DNA from 3 places in the Comamonas jiangduensis genome. Region 2 is predicted to be linked to each of the others. Evidence: predicted binding sites of a transcription regulator. Region 2 holds the regulator's gene; each other region holds the start of a gene.
The links. The regulator sigma-54, encoded in region 2, starts transcription at its own class of promoters, with help from an activator protein. The targets are predictions, from matches to a motif close to TGGCANGNAANCTGCTTT.
Positions count from the first base shown of each region.

Region 1 (4,190 bases), on a different contig from region 2:
GTCGTGGAACGCCAGCTGGCGCACTTGCTCCTCCAGGCGCTTGCGCTCGGTGACATTGCGCGTGATGCCGTGGTATCCAACCACCTCGCCTTTGGCGTTCAGGTCGGGCTTGACCAGTACCTCACCCCAGACGAGGCTGCCATCCTTGCAAAGCTGCTGGATCTCAAACTTGCGAAAGCTGGTTGGGCCCGCCGGCAGCGCTTTTTTTGCGCTGAGATTGATCGCGTGCCTGACCAGCGCACCAGCCTCTTCGGTCAGTAGCTCAAATACCGGGCGCCCGACCACCTCAGCGGCCTGAAAGCCGCGCAGGCGCTCATCCGCCGGGCTGATATAGGTGACGATGAAATCACGGTCCATCTGCCAGTGCACGTCTTCCGCATCCTCCGTGAGCAGGCGGTAAAACGCTTGGCTCTCTTGCAGCTCCCGCGTGCGCTCGGCCACCAGTGCCTGCAAAGCGCGGTTCTGCTGCTGCAGGCTCCTGATTGGATAGACTTCATCGTCGTTTGTGCCATGGAACGGCACGGAATAGCTGCAATGCGTGATCATCCATGCGCCCGCTTCCAGGCGAAATACCAGCACCAGCCTCGTCACATGGTGGGCCATTAAATCGGCGTCATTGGGCAGGTGGATACGCAAAGTCGCAGCGACAGAGACCACCTCATTGCTGAGATCCTGCAGCGAGACATCGGTCACTTCCATGCGAATGGGGCCTGGCACCTGCTCAAAATCTTGGCGGGTGATGCGGATCCACTCGTCGCGATCATGAATCAGCCGCCCCCAGCTGCCGGTGAAACCCGTGAAGTTCTGACTAAAGCGTGTCGTGAGGCGGTCATCCCTGGAGGCATACATGTCGATGTACTCGTGGAACAACCCGCGAATCATGCACTCCCGCTCCTGCTGTACGTGACTGATCGCTGTTTGGCTGGGCAATTGCATAGGGTGGTGTCTGGCACAGTGATGGAGTGAACGCTACCGAGCAATCAATAAGCTGTCTGGAGTGTCCATGTTTCCATCCTCTCACGTGTTCAGCTTCCATGGAAGCATGGTTTGCTTCAGTCTGAACGTCCTTCCCTCCACCACTTCGGTCAGGGATTTTTTTTGTTTTTTTGCGCCGGTGCTGTTGCCGTTGGCTCCTGCTGCTTCAGCCCGGAAAGTGCGCCACAAGTCGCCCTCGTGATGAATATGGGCACCTCCAAGTGCGACAGATCTCCGTTGAGCACAATGCGCGCTTTGGGTGGTTGTGCAGGTGTGCTTGTTGGTTTTTGCTGCATCGAAGTTGCACTTTCAAAAAAAGAATTTCACGCATCATGCCGCGCATGTTTGCATGGTGTCGAGCAGCTTCGCCGCCAGGGGCTGCCGTCCTCGGGCAAGCAACACCGTACAGGCGATGCCCGGTCTAAGCACCTAGGCTATGTCCGTTGCTTGGGCATTTATGCCGCATTTTTCATCTACGGTCCCGCTGCTGGTGCAGCAACTTGGACGCACGCAGCACGCCAGTTTTTACCTCAGCCGCCTCTTCTGCGCACCATCTCAAAAACAAGAGCTATCAGCGCAATATAGATAAGGCTTTGAGCCACAAAAGACTTCAACTTCTCTTGTGACAACATGGGCTGCGCCACAGCCGCTACTGGCTGGGCTTCGCTCCAGCCAGGGGTGAAACCACCGAGCCCTTCCCCCTATATCAGACACAACGCGCCGCGCCCCCACCTGGCACGCAACCTGCTTGATACCTGCATCTTGTATACATCCAGGTATTCATCATGCTGATTGGCACATTCGACGATTGGAAGCGCGCATACCACGAGGGCGCAGACCCAGCACTGCTGCTGGAGCAACAGCGCCAAGCCTTCCAGGCCGATGACACGGCCTGGATCAGCATTGCCAGCGCGGACCAACTGCACGCGCAACTACAAGCCTTGCATACGCTGGAAGCCCAGCACGGGCGGGCGCAGCTCCCCCTGTTCGGCATACCGTTTGCGGTGAAGGACAACATCGATGTAGCGGGTTTTGCCACGACGGCGGCCTGCCCTGCTTTTGCCTATACCGCACAGGTCGATGCGGTGGCTGTGCAGCGCCTGAAAAACGCGGGCGCCATCGTGCTGGGCAAGACCAATTTGGACCAATTTGCCACAGGCCTGGTGGGCACACGTTCGCCGTACGGCGTGGTGCCCAATACGTGGGATGAAACGCTGATTTCTGGCGGCTCCAGCTCGGGCTCTGCATCGGTCGTGGCACGCGGTTTGGTGCCCTTTGCGCTGTCGACCGACACGGCGGGCTCTGGCCGTGTGCCAGCCGCGTTCAACCAGATTGTGGGCCTCAAGCCCACACCCGGTGCAGTGCCCAGCACTGGTTTGGTGCCTGCCTGCCGTACGCTGGACTGCATCGGGGTGCTGGCCCTGAATGTGGCCGACAGTGCCACGGTGCTGGCCCTCATGGAAGGGGTGGATGCCGGTGACAGCTACAGCCGGCCACGCCCTGCGCTGGCCCAGCACACCCCGCTGGCGCAGCTGCGCGTGGGTGTGCCGCAAACGCGCCGACTGTCGGATGCCTATGAGGCCGCATTCCACACATTCGTAGCGCGGTTGCAACCCCAGACCCAGGCGGTGCAGGCCATGGCTTTTGATACCCTGCAGGAAGTCGCCAACCTGCTGTACTACGGCCCGTGGGTGGCAGAGCGTGTGGTGGGGGCACGCAGCATTTACGAGGCCCAGCCTGAAGCGCTGCTGCCCGTGATTCGCCAAGTGCTGGATGTGCACCGGCGCTTCACGGCGGTCGATACCTTTGCAGCGCAATATCGCCTGCAAGCCTTGCAGCAGCAGGCCGAAAAAATCTGGGAAACCGTTGATGTGCTGTGCGTGCCCAGTGCGCCGCGCCACCCCAGCATTGCCGAGGTGCAGGCCGACCCGATTGCGGTCAACTCCGAGTTGGGCACGTACACCAATTTTGTGAATTTGCTGGGCTGGTCAGCGATTGCCATTCCTGCCTCGCAACTGCCCAACGGCTTGCCGTTTGGCATCACCTTGATTGCACCCGCATGGCGCGAACCCGATTTGGTACGCTGGGCCCAGCAACTGGAGGCGCAGGCACCACTGAGCGCAGGGGTGACCGGCTTGCACAGCAAGCCCACAGCGCCTTTGCCCGCCTGGCAGGTACCCGCACAGGGGGAGACCCTGGAATTGGCCGTGGTGGGCGCCCATTTGCGCGGCATGCCGCTGAACCATGAGCTACTGGCCTGCGGCGCACGCTTTCGGGAAGCCACGCACACGGCACCCCACTACCGCCTGTATGCGCTGGCAGGCAGCGTGCCCGCCAAACCCGGTCTGGCACGGGCCGAGGATGGGGGCGCCATTGCCGTGGAGGTCTGGGACATGCCCGTGGCCAACTTGGGGCGCTTTGTCGCCGGTGTGCCCGCGCCGCTGGGCATTGGCACGGTGCACCTGCAAGACGGCCGCGCGGTGAAGGGTTTTATCTGCGAAGGCTTTGCGCTGACACAAGCCCAAGACATCACCGCATGGGGTGGCTGGCGCGCGTATTGCAACGCCAGTTGATGTACCCGGGCAGCCCACCGCCACCGTGCGCTGCCACGCTCAATTCAACGCCCAAGGAACCTTGTATGCCTGCTGCTGCCAGCCTCGCCTCTGTCGCTTATGAAACACTGCGCCAGGCGCTGGACAATTTTCAGTACGTGCCTGGAGACCGCTTCAGCGAAAGCGAAGTGGGCCAGCAGTTGGGCATGAGCCGCACCCCCGTGCGTGAAGCCCTAGTGCGGCTGCAGCGCGAAGGCTATATCTCGGTGTTGCCCAAGATGGGCTGGGTGGTCAACCAGTTGGACTTTGCGGTGTTTGAGCAGCTGTACGACGTGCGCGCCGTGCTGGAGTGCGCAGCCGTTGATTTGCTGGTGGCTGCGCCAGACCTGACGCACAGGCTGCAAGATTTGACGGCGCTGTGGTGCATTTCAGCCGCCGATCGCCTGTCTGAAAAAAGCGTGGTCTCGCGCCACGACGAGGACTTTCACATGGCTTTGCTGCAAGCCAGTGGCAACTTGGAGATGGCACGCATTCACCGCGACATTACCGAGCGCATTCGCATCGTGCGGCGCCTGGAATTCACGCGCAACTACCGCATCGATGTGACCTATGAGGAGCACAGCCGCATCCTGCAGGCATTGCTGCAACGCGATGGGCTGCAAG
Region 1 is NZ_JARXOV010000005.1:5,723-9,912, reverse strand. It holds gene QEP12_RS05495 (diguanylate cyclase domain-containing protein) at 1-936, opposite strand, end outside; gene QEP12_RS05490 (hypothetical protein) at 1,048-1,560, shown strand; gene atzF (allophanate hydrolase) at 1,761-3,548, shown strand; gene QEP12_RS05480 (GntR family transcriptional regulator) at 3,614-4,190, shown strand, end outside.
Region 1: a site for sigma-54 is predicted at 1,709-1,726, ahead of atzF (allophanate hydrolase). Genes of this name have one in related genera too.

Region 2 (4,190 bases):
CACGCGCTCGACCGCGTCCATGCGCTCTGCGGCATTGCGGCCAAAGCTGCCGGCAGCGGCAATACGCTCGCCGTACGGGGGGTTGAGCAGCATCATGCCCGGCTGCTCGCACGGGGGCATACGCTGCAGGGCGTCACCACCACGCAGGTTCACAGTCTCGGCCACGCCGGCACGCTCGGCATTGCGCTGGGCAAAGTCCACCATGCGGTGCGAGACATCGGAGCCAAAAATCGGCACGGGGCTTTCATCCAAAATTTGGGCCTCGGCCTCATCCAGGATTTGCTCCCACACATGGCGCTGGAACGGCACCAGCTTTTCAAACGCAAAGCGGCGCAAGATGCCAGCGGGAATCTTGCGGGCGATTTGTGCGGCCTCAATCACCACCGTGCCCGAGCCGCAGCAGGGGTCGTACAGCGGCTGTGGATTGGGGCCATGCGGGTTCCAGCCCGTGGCGGCAATCATGGCGGCGGCCAGGGTTTCCTTGAGCGGTGCATCGCCCTTGTCTTCGCGCCAGCCGCGCTTGAACAGCGCTTCGCCCGTGGTGTCCATGTACAGCGTGCAGGTGTCGGTGGTCAGGTGCATGTGCACGCGTACGTCAGGGTGGTGGGTTTCCACGCTGGGGCGCACGCCGTTGCGCTTGGCGCGGAAGCGATCGGCAATCGCATCCTTGACCTTGAGGGCCGCAAAATTCAGGCTGGTCAGCGGGCTGTGCTGGGCCGTCACCTCGATCTTGAACGTTTCTTTGGGCGTGAACCAAATTTCCCAAGCCACCTCGCTGGCAGCGCGGTACAGATCGTTCTCGCTGCGGTACTCGGTGAACGACAGCTCCACCAGCACCCGCTGGGCCAGACGGCTGTGCAGATTGAGCAGCATGGCGTCGCGCCACATGGCGCGCACCATGACACCGCCCCGGCCGGTGAGCACGTCGTCCTTGCCCACGCCCGTAATAGCGCGCACTTCGTCGGCCAGAAAACCCTCAACGCCAGCGGCGCAGGGCAAAAACAAATGCAATTGGTTCATAGCAGGGGTCCAGCATACGCGAGCCGCCTCGCCGTGGTGTGGCTGCCGGCAGACTCCCGCTGAAAGCAAAAACGCAGCGTCAGCCGCTGCGTTCTCGATGATGTTCTAGGAGGTAATTTTAAAGGGCCGTGCCGACCTGCGCTACTGCACAGGTATCAACCCGGCGCTGCGCGTGCTTAGAGCGCCTTGCGCAGGTTCGCTGGTGCAATTTTGAGCGCTTCGCGGTACTTGGCCACGGTGCGGCGCGCGCATTCAATGCCTTGTTCCTTGAGCATCTCGGCAATCTGGCTGTCCGACAGCGGCTTTTTGGTGTTTTCGGCCGCCACAAACTGTTTGATCAAGGCCCGCACCGCGGTGCTGGAGGCATTGCCGCCCGTCTCCGTGCCCAGCCCGGAGCCAAAGAAGAATTTCAGCTCATAGGTGCCGTGCGGCGTGGCCATGTACTTGGCCGTGGTCACGCGGCTGATGGTGGATTCGTGCAGGCCCAGCTCATCGGCAATGTCGCGCAGCACCAGCGGGCGCATGGCCAGCTCGCCATGCACGAAGAAGTTCTTTTGCCGGTCAACGATGGCCTTGGACACGCGCAAGATGGTGTCAAAGCGCTGCTGCACGTTCTTGATGAACCAGCGCGCCTCCTGCAGCCGCTGCTGCAGGCCGGCGTGCCCGTCGCTGCCCTTGTGGCTGCGCAGGGCGTTGGCATACACATCGTGCACGCGCAGGCGCGGCATGACATCCGGGTTCAGCTGCACGCTGAACTGCGCCAGGCCATCGCCCCCCTTGCGCGACGTTTTCTTGACGATGACATCGGGCACGATGATGTGGCGCTCCACATCGGCAAAGCGCCGCCCCGGTTTGGGCTCCAACCGCGCAATCACACCCAGCGCGGCGCGCACCTTGGCTTCGGGCAGGCCACAGGCCTGCATCAGTTTGCGCACATCGCGCCGCGCCAGCATGTCCAGCGGCTGCGCGCAGACCTGCAGCGCCACCTCCAGCAGCTCGTCCTGCGGGTCCTCGCGGTGCAGGTGCAACAGCTGCAGGCGCAGGCATTCGGCCAGATCGCGAGCGCCCACACCCACCGGCTCCAGCGACTGCAGCAGGCGCAGGGCCACCGTGAAGCGGTGCACCAGCTCGTCCAACTGCTCCAGATCGTCGGTGCCAGCCAGCCCCTCGGCCAGCTCCTGCAGCGAATCTTCCAGGTAGCCGTCGTCGTTGAGGTTTTCGATCAGAAACCTCAGGGCGTAGCGGTCGAGTTCGGACAGGCGCAGCGACAGCGCCTGCTGGTGCAGAAAATCGGTCAGCGACTCGTGGCTGCCCGCCAAGTCCAAGGCGGTGGGCGCGTCGTCATCGTCGTTGCGCTGGCCGCGTGCGGAGGCCTCACCGCCCCATTCACCCTCATCGAAGGACGACATGTCCACGCTGCCGTCGCCTTCCCAGTCATTGGGCACATCGCTTTCCGGCGCTGAAAATTCTTGGTCTTTTGAGCCTTCAGCGCTTGCTGCGCCTGCGCTGTCAGCTATGGAATATGGAGAGTCGTCCGCCGTATCCGCATCCCCCTGCGGGGCGGTATTGGCACTGTCGAGGCCAAATTCTTCACGCGGCGCATCCTCGGTCGCGATCTCGAGGAAAGGGTTGTCGTCGAGCATCTGCTCAACTTCTTGGGACAGCTCCAGCGTCGATAGCTGTAAGAGGCGAATGGATTGCTGCAGTTGCGGCGTAAGTGCTAAATGCTGTGAGACCCGCAGTGACAAACCTGGCTTCAACGCTGTACTCCCTCTTTGTGCTCTCTCGACCCTTGTTGTTTTTGATAACGCTGCTGAGGAAGGTTACATGCGGAAGTGTTCGCCGAGGTAGACCCGGCGCACATCCGGATTTTCGACAATCTCCTGCGGCGTTCCCTGTGCTAGCACCGTGCCATCGCTGATGATGAACGCGTGGTCACAAATGCCCAAGGTTTCGCGCACGTTGTGGTCGGTAATCAGCACGCCGATGCCGCGCTCCTTGAGAAAGCCGATGATGCGCTGGATCTCGATCACCGCGATCGGGTCGATACCGGCAAAAGGCTCGTCCAGCAAGATAAAGCGCGGGTTGGTCGCCAGCGCCCGCGCGATCTCGACACGGCGGCGCTCACCGCCGGACAACGCCAGCGAGGGCGACATGCGCAAATGCTCGACGCGCAGCTCTTGCAGCAACTTGCTCAGCTGCACCTCAATCTCTGCCGACGACAGCGGCTTGCCCGCTGCGTCTTTTTGCAGCTCCAGCACGGCACGCACGTTGTCTTCCACATTCAGCTTGCGAAAGATCGACGCTTCTTGCGGCAGGTACGACAGCCCCAGGCGCGAGCGCTGGTGGATGGGCATATTGCCCACCGAGTGGCCGTCGATGAGCACATCCCCGCCGTCGCTGCGCACCAGGCCCACAATCATGTAAAACGATGTGGTTTTGCCAGCGCCGTTGGGCCCCAGCAAGCCCACCACCTCACCTTTTTGCACCGTGATGGAGACGTCTTTGACCACCTTGCGGCTGCCGTACGACTTGGCCAGATGGCGGGCCTCCAGCTTGCTGGTGCCTGCGATGTCTTGGGTCTGCTCAGCCATTACTTTCCTTGCAAATTCAGGGTGCCGGAAGGCTGCAAGGGCTGCGCTGGGGCGGTCGAGGGTGATGGGGCAGCGGTGGCCTTGGGCGCCAAAATAGCGCGCACGCGGCCCCCGGAGCCTGCGGGTGCCGACGAGGGCTCATTGCTGCGCTTTTCACCATCTACGGTAAACACGTCGGTCAGATTGTTATAGGTGATGACGCTGCCCATGATGTCGTCGCTGAGCTTGCCACCGGTATAGCGGCGCAACTGTCCACGGCGAATCAGCTTCACGTCATCGGTCTGGCCGTTGTACTCAATGACCTCGCCCTCGCCTTCGACAAACTCTTCAGGAGCGCCAGGCGCCGTATCACGCTTTTGCCGGAAAAACGCACGCTTGCCGGGTTCTGCCTTGACCACGCCATGCTGGTAACCCTGTGCATCTTGGCGCACATCCAGCTGCGCACCGCGCAACACGATCGAGCCCTTGGTCATCACCACATTGCCGGTGAACACACTGGTTTGCTTGAGCTCGTCATGGCGCAAGGCATCCGCTTCAATGTTCATGGGCTTGTCACGGTCAGCACGCTCGGCGTGC
Region 2 is NZ_JARXOV010000006.1:186,451-190,640, forward strand. It holds gene QEP12_RS07195 (THUMP domain-containing class I SAM-dependent RNA methyltransferase) at 1-1,020, opposite strand, end outside; gene QEP12_RS07200 (RNA polymerase factor sigma-54) at 1,197-2,780, opposite strand; gene lptB (LPS export ABC transporter ATP-binding protein) at 2,844-3,614, opposite strand; gene lptA (lipopolysaccharide transport periplasmic protein LptA) at 3,614-4,190, opposite strand, start outside.

Region 3 (4,190 bases), on a different contig from region 2:
AGCCTGCCAACTTCTTGGACGTGGGCGGCGGCGCCACCGCTGAGAAGGTCACTGAAGCCTTCAAGATCATGCTCAAAAACCCTGAAGTCAAGGGCATCTTGGTCAACATCTTCGGCGGCATCATGAAGTGCGACACCATCGCCAACGGCGTGGTTACCGCTTGCAAGGCCGTGAACCTGAGCGTGCCGCTGGTCGTGCGCATGAAGGGCACCAACGAAGAGCTGGGCAAACAAATCCTCAAGGATTCTGGTCTGCCCATCATCGCTGCCGACACCATGGCCGAAGCAGCGGAAAAAATCGTTGCCGCCGTTAAGTAATACGCCCCGGAGATAAAAACATGTCGATCTTTATCAACAAAGACACCAAGGTCATCACCCAGGGCATTACCGGCAAGACCGGTCAGTTCCACACTGAAAAGTGCCAGGAATATGCGAACGGCAAGAACTGCTTCGTGGCCGGCGTGAACCCCAAGAAGGCGGGCGAGCGCATTTTTGACATCCCAATTTTTGGTTCCGTCAAAGACGCTGCCAAAGAAACCGGCGCCACCGTTTCCGTGATCTACGTGCCACCAGCAGGCGCTGCAGCTGCTATCTGGGAAGCCGTAGAAGCCGACCTGGATCTGGCGATTTGCATCACCGAAGGCATCCCAGTGCGCGACATGCTGGAAGTGCGCAACAAGATGAAGGCCAAGGAAGCCGCTGGCGGCAAGAAGACCTTGCTGCTGGGCCCCAACTGCCCCGGCTTGATTACGCCTGACGAAATCAAGATCGGCATCATGCCTGGTCACATCCACAAGAAGGGCCGCATCGGCGTGGTCTCGCGCTCCGGCACCCTGACCTATGAAGCCGTGGCCCAGCTGACCGAACTGGGCATTGGCCAGTCCTCCGCTGTCGGTATTGGTGGTGACCCCATCAACGGCCTGAAGCACATCGACGTGATGCGCGCTTTCAACGACGATCCAGACACCGACGCCGTGATCATGATCGGTGAAATCGGCGGCCCCGACGAAGCCGAAGCCGCCATGTGGTGCAAGGCCAATATGACCAAGCCTATCGTGGGCTTTATCGCTGGTGTGACAGCGCCTCCCGGCAAGCGCATGGGCCACGCCGGCGCGCTGATCTCCGGCGGTGCCGACACGGCCGACGCCAAGCTGGCCATCATGGAAGAGTGCGGTTTCACCATCACCCGCAACCCCTCCGAAATGGGCCGCCTGCTGCAAGGTTTGCTGAAGAAGTAAGCCCGCAGCACACGCTGACCTGACTACCAAGAGGCCGCACCGATCCGCTCGGGGCGGCCTTTTTCTTTGGGGCTTGCGTCTGCGCGCTTTACGTCGTTACGCAAAACTACGCACGCTCTGGCCAATCGCCAGGCGTAAACTGCCCACTCCCCAAAAAAGGATGCGCCAGCCTGTGCGAACCGGCTGGCGTTTTCCATTCATAACAGTGGAGTAAATATGGAGTTTTTGAACAGTGCCGATTTCTGGATCGGCTTGGTGAAGATCGTCTGGATCAACATCATTCTTTCTGGCGACAACGCCGTCGTCATCGCCCTCGCAGCGCGCTCGCTGCCCCCCGCGCAGCAAAAGCAAGCCATCATGTTTGGCTCGGGCGCTGCGGTGGTGCTGCGCATTGTTTTGACGATTGTGGCCGCCAAGCTGCTGGAGCTGTCGTTCCTGCAAGTCGTGGGCGGCTGCCTGCTGCTGTGGATTGGCTACCAGCTGCTGACCGGTGAAGAAGACGGCGAAGGTGAATCCAAGGGCCATGGCTCCATGTTCGCCGCCATTCGCACCATCTTGATTGCCGACCTCGTCATGAGCCTGGACAACGTGATTGCCGTCGCCGCGACCGCCCAAGGCAATATGGTGCTGCTGATCCTGGGGCTGGCCATCAGCATTCCCCTGGTGATCTTTGGCTCCACCTTGATGATCAAGCTCATGGAGCGCTTCCCGGTCATCATCACCCTGGGCGCGGCGCTGATCGGCTGGGTAGGCGGTGAAACCATCGTCAACGACAACCTGCTGCACGGCTACACCATGGCCCACCCTTGGCTGCATTACGCTGCCGCCGCTGCGGGTGCCACGCTGGTGGTGGCCGTTGGTAAGTGGATGCAAGGCCGCCAGGCAGCAGCCAACGCATAAACACGTCTCTGGCGAGAGCACGCCAAACCACCCCAAGGGCGCCAGAGGCGCCTTTTTGTTCCACAAAAACAAGAGCGCTTTGCGCAGCATGTAAAAGCATTTAAACCATCTTTTGCCTTGAATCAGCCAAAGGACAAGCACCGAAAGCTACACTTTAGATAGCAATACAGATACGTCTTGTACAGATGACAAAAACGTCACCTCCAGCCGACCTCATCACGTCAAAAGTGACATTCCTCGTCGAATTGCAAGCAAATTTTGCAGATTTTGACGCTTGCGCTGTAGGACAGAGCTGGCACACCGATTGCTCTGTAGAAGGCGTACTTTCTTTTTCTTCACTCCAAGGAGCTTTTTTATGAAGCGTACGATGCAAAAGGGTTTCACCCTGATCGAACTGATGATCGTGGTGGCGATTATTGGTATTTTGGCTGCGGTGGCTTTGCCTGCTTATCAAGACTATACAAAGCGTGCTAAGTTGTCCGAAGTGATTTTGGCAGCAACTGCTTGCCGTACATCAATCTCCGAAGCTTCCCAGACTGGCTTTGCGTCTGCTCTGTCGACTACTGATCAATTTGGTTGCGGCGAAGGAGGCAGTGCCGCCTCTCCTATTAGCCAATACGTCTCCCAAATTTCCACTAGTACAGCAGGCGTCATCACTGTAACTGCGCGCGGAATTTCCTCCGATGTCAATACAGGTACTATTGTGATGACTCCCTATATAAATGCAGATGCATCAACTGCCGCAACTACTGCATCCTTTGTTGCTGCAACTGCAGCGCCAATCCGTGCTTGGAAATGTGCTGCCGGCACAGGTGGTTCTGTGACTATTCCTGCAAAACTTCTTCCAGCCAGCTGCCGCGGCTAATTTAATTTAGCTTTAACCAAAGGCTTCTCTGGCTTACGCCGAGAGGCCTTTTCCATTATGCTATTTAAAATCAGTTTAATAATAATTTTACTTGCGTGGTGTGTGCCGAATCTAGCGCATCCTTGGGGTGGTTTCTGGATGGAAACAACTGCTGTATTTGGCTTGCTAATTTGCATAATACCCCTACTTCCCAAAAACATAAAAATAAACAGAGCGTCAGTTATATTTTTAATTTCAATGATATTTCTAATAACTTTTGATCTCACAAAAAGATCAAATATTTATTATGGGGATTACATTTTAGGAGCTGGTTATTTTTTAATTTTTTTCCTAAGCGTCCTAGTTGGAATTAACATCAACGAAAGAGTTGATTTGTTTTTTTTTATTGTAATTGCATTTGCAGTCATATCCTCATTGCTAGCACTGACACAATGGCTGGCTCCCGAAATAAAAAACCTTTATATCCGAGAAGTTCCTTATGGCGGCAGGGTCTTTGCTAATACAGGACAACCTAACCATTTAGCTACAATGCTAGCACTAGGGGTCGCATCCACGCTAGCAGTCACGCACAAAATTTCTAAAAACTTTCAAATTTTTTTAATATTTATTCTTGCTTTTGCAACTTCCTTAACACAATCAAGAACTGGAATTCTGCAATTTTTTGCAATTTCTTTTTTTACCTATATTCTGAGTGAAGGGGGAATTAAAAAAAAAATTACACTGTTATTCCCATCTATTTTTATATTAATATCTACATATTTAGTAAGAGAAATTTCATTCAGAACTGAACTACCTATCCCCAGAGATATTCTGGAAACAGGAGTTCAATCCATCAGAACCACGCATTGGCTATCTCTCCTTGAAGCGTTTCTCAAAGAACCTCTGCTAGGATATGGGTGGCTACACACAGCTGAAGCCCATTTAATAGGTAGCAACAACGCAGGAAAAGAGTTAATTTTAAGCTATGCACACAATATTATTTTTGATTTTTTCTTATGGTTTGGCATCATCGGAGGTGTTACTTTTATTTTAACATTCATACTTTTTTTTGTTGACTTTAACTCAACAAAAGAAATTAAAAACCCTCAGATAATTGGATTTACTGGATTCTCAATATTTTTCATTCATTGCTTATTAGAATACCCCTTCTCTTATCTTCATATATTAATTCCTGCATCTATATTTTTA
Region 3 is NZ_JARXOV010000005.1:113,581-117,770, reverse strand. It holds gene sucC (ADP-forming succinate--CoA ligase subunit beta) at 1-317, shown strand, start outside; gene sucD (succinate--CoA ligase subunit alpha) at 338-1,237, shown strand; gene QEP12_RS05955 (TerC family protein) at 1,454-2,137, shown strand; gene QEP12_RS05950 (pilin) at 2,493-3,002, shown strand; gene QEP12_RS05945 (O-antigen ligase family protein) at 3,141-4,190, shown strand, end outside.
Region 3: a site for sigma-54 is predicted at 2,431-2,448, ahead of QEP12_RS05950 (pilin). Genes of this name have one in related genera too.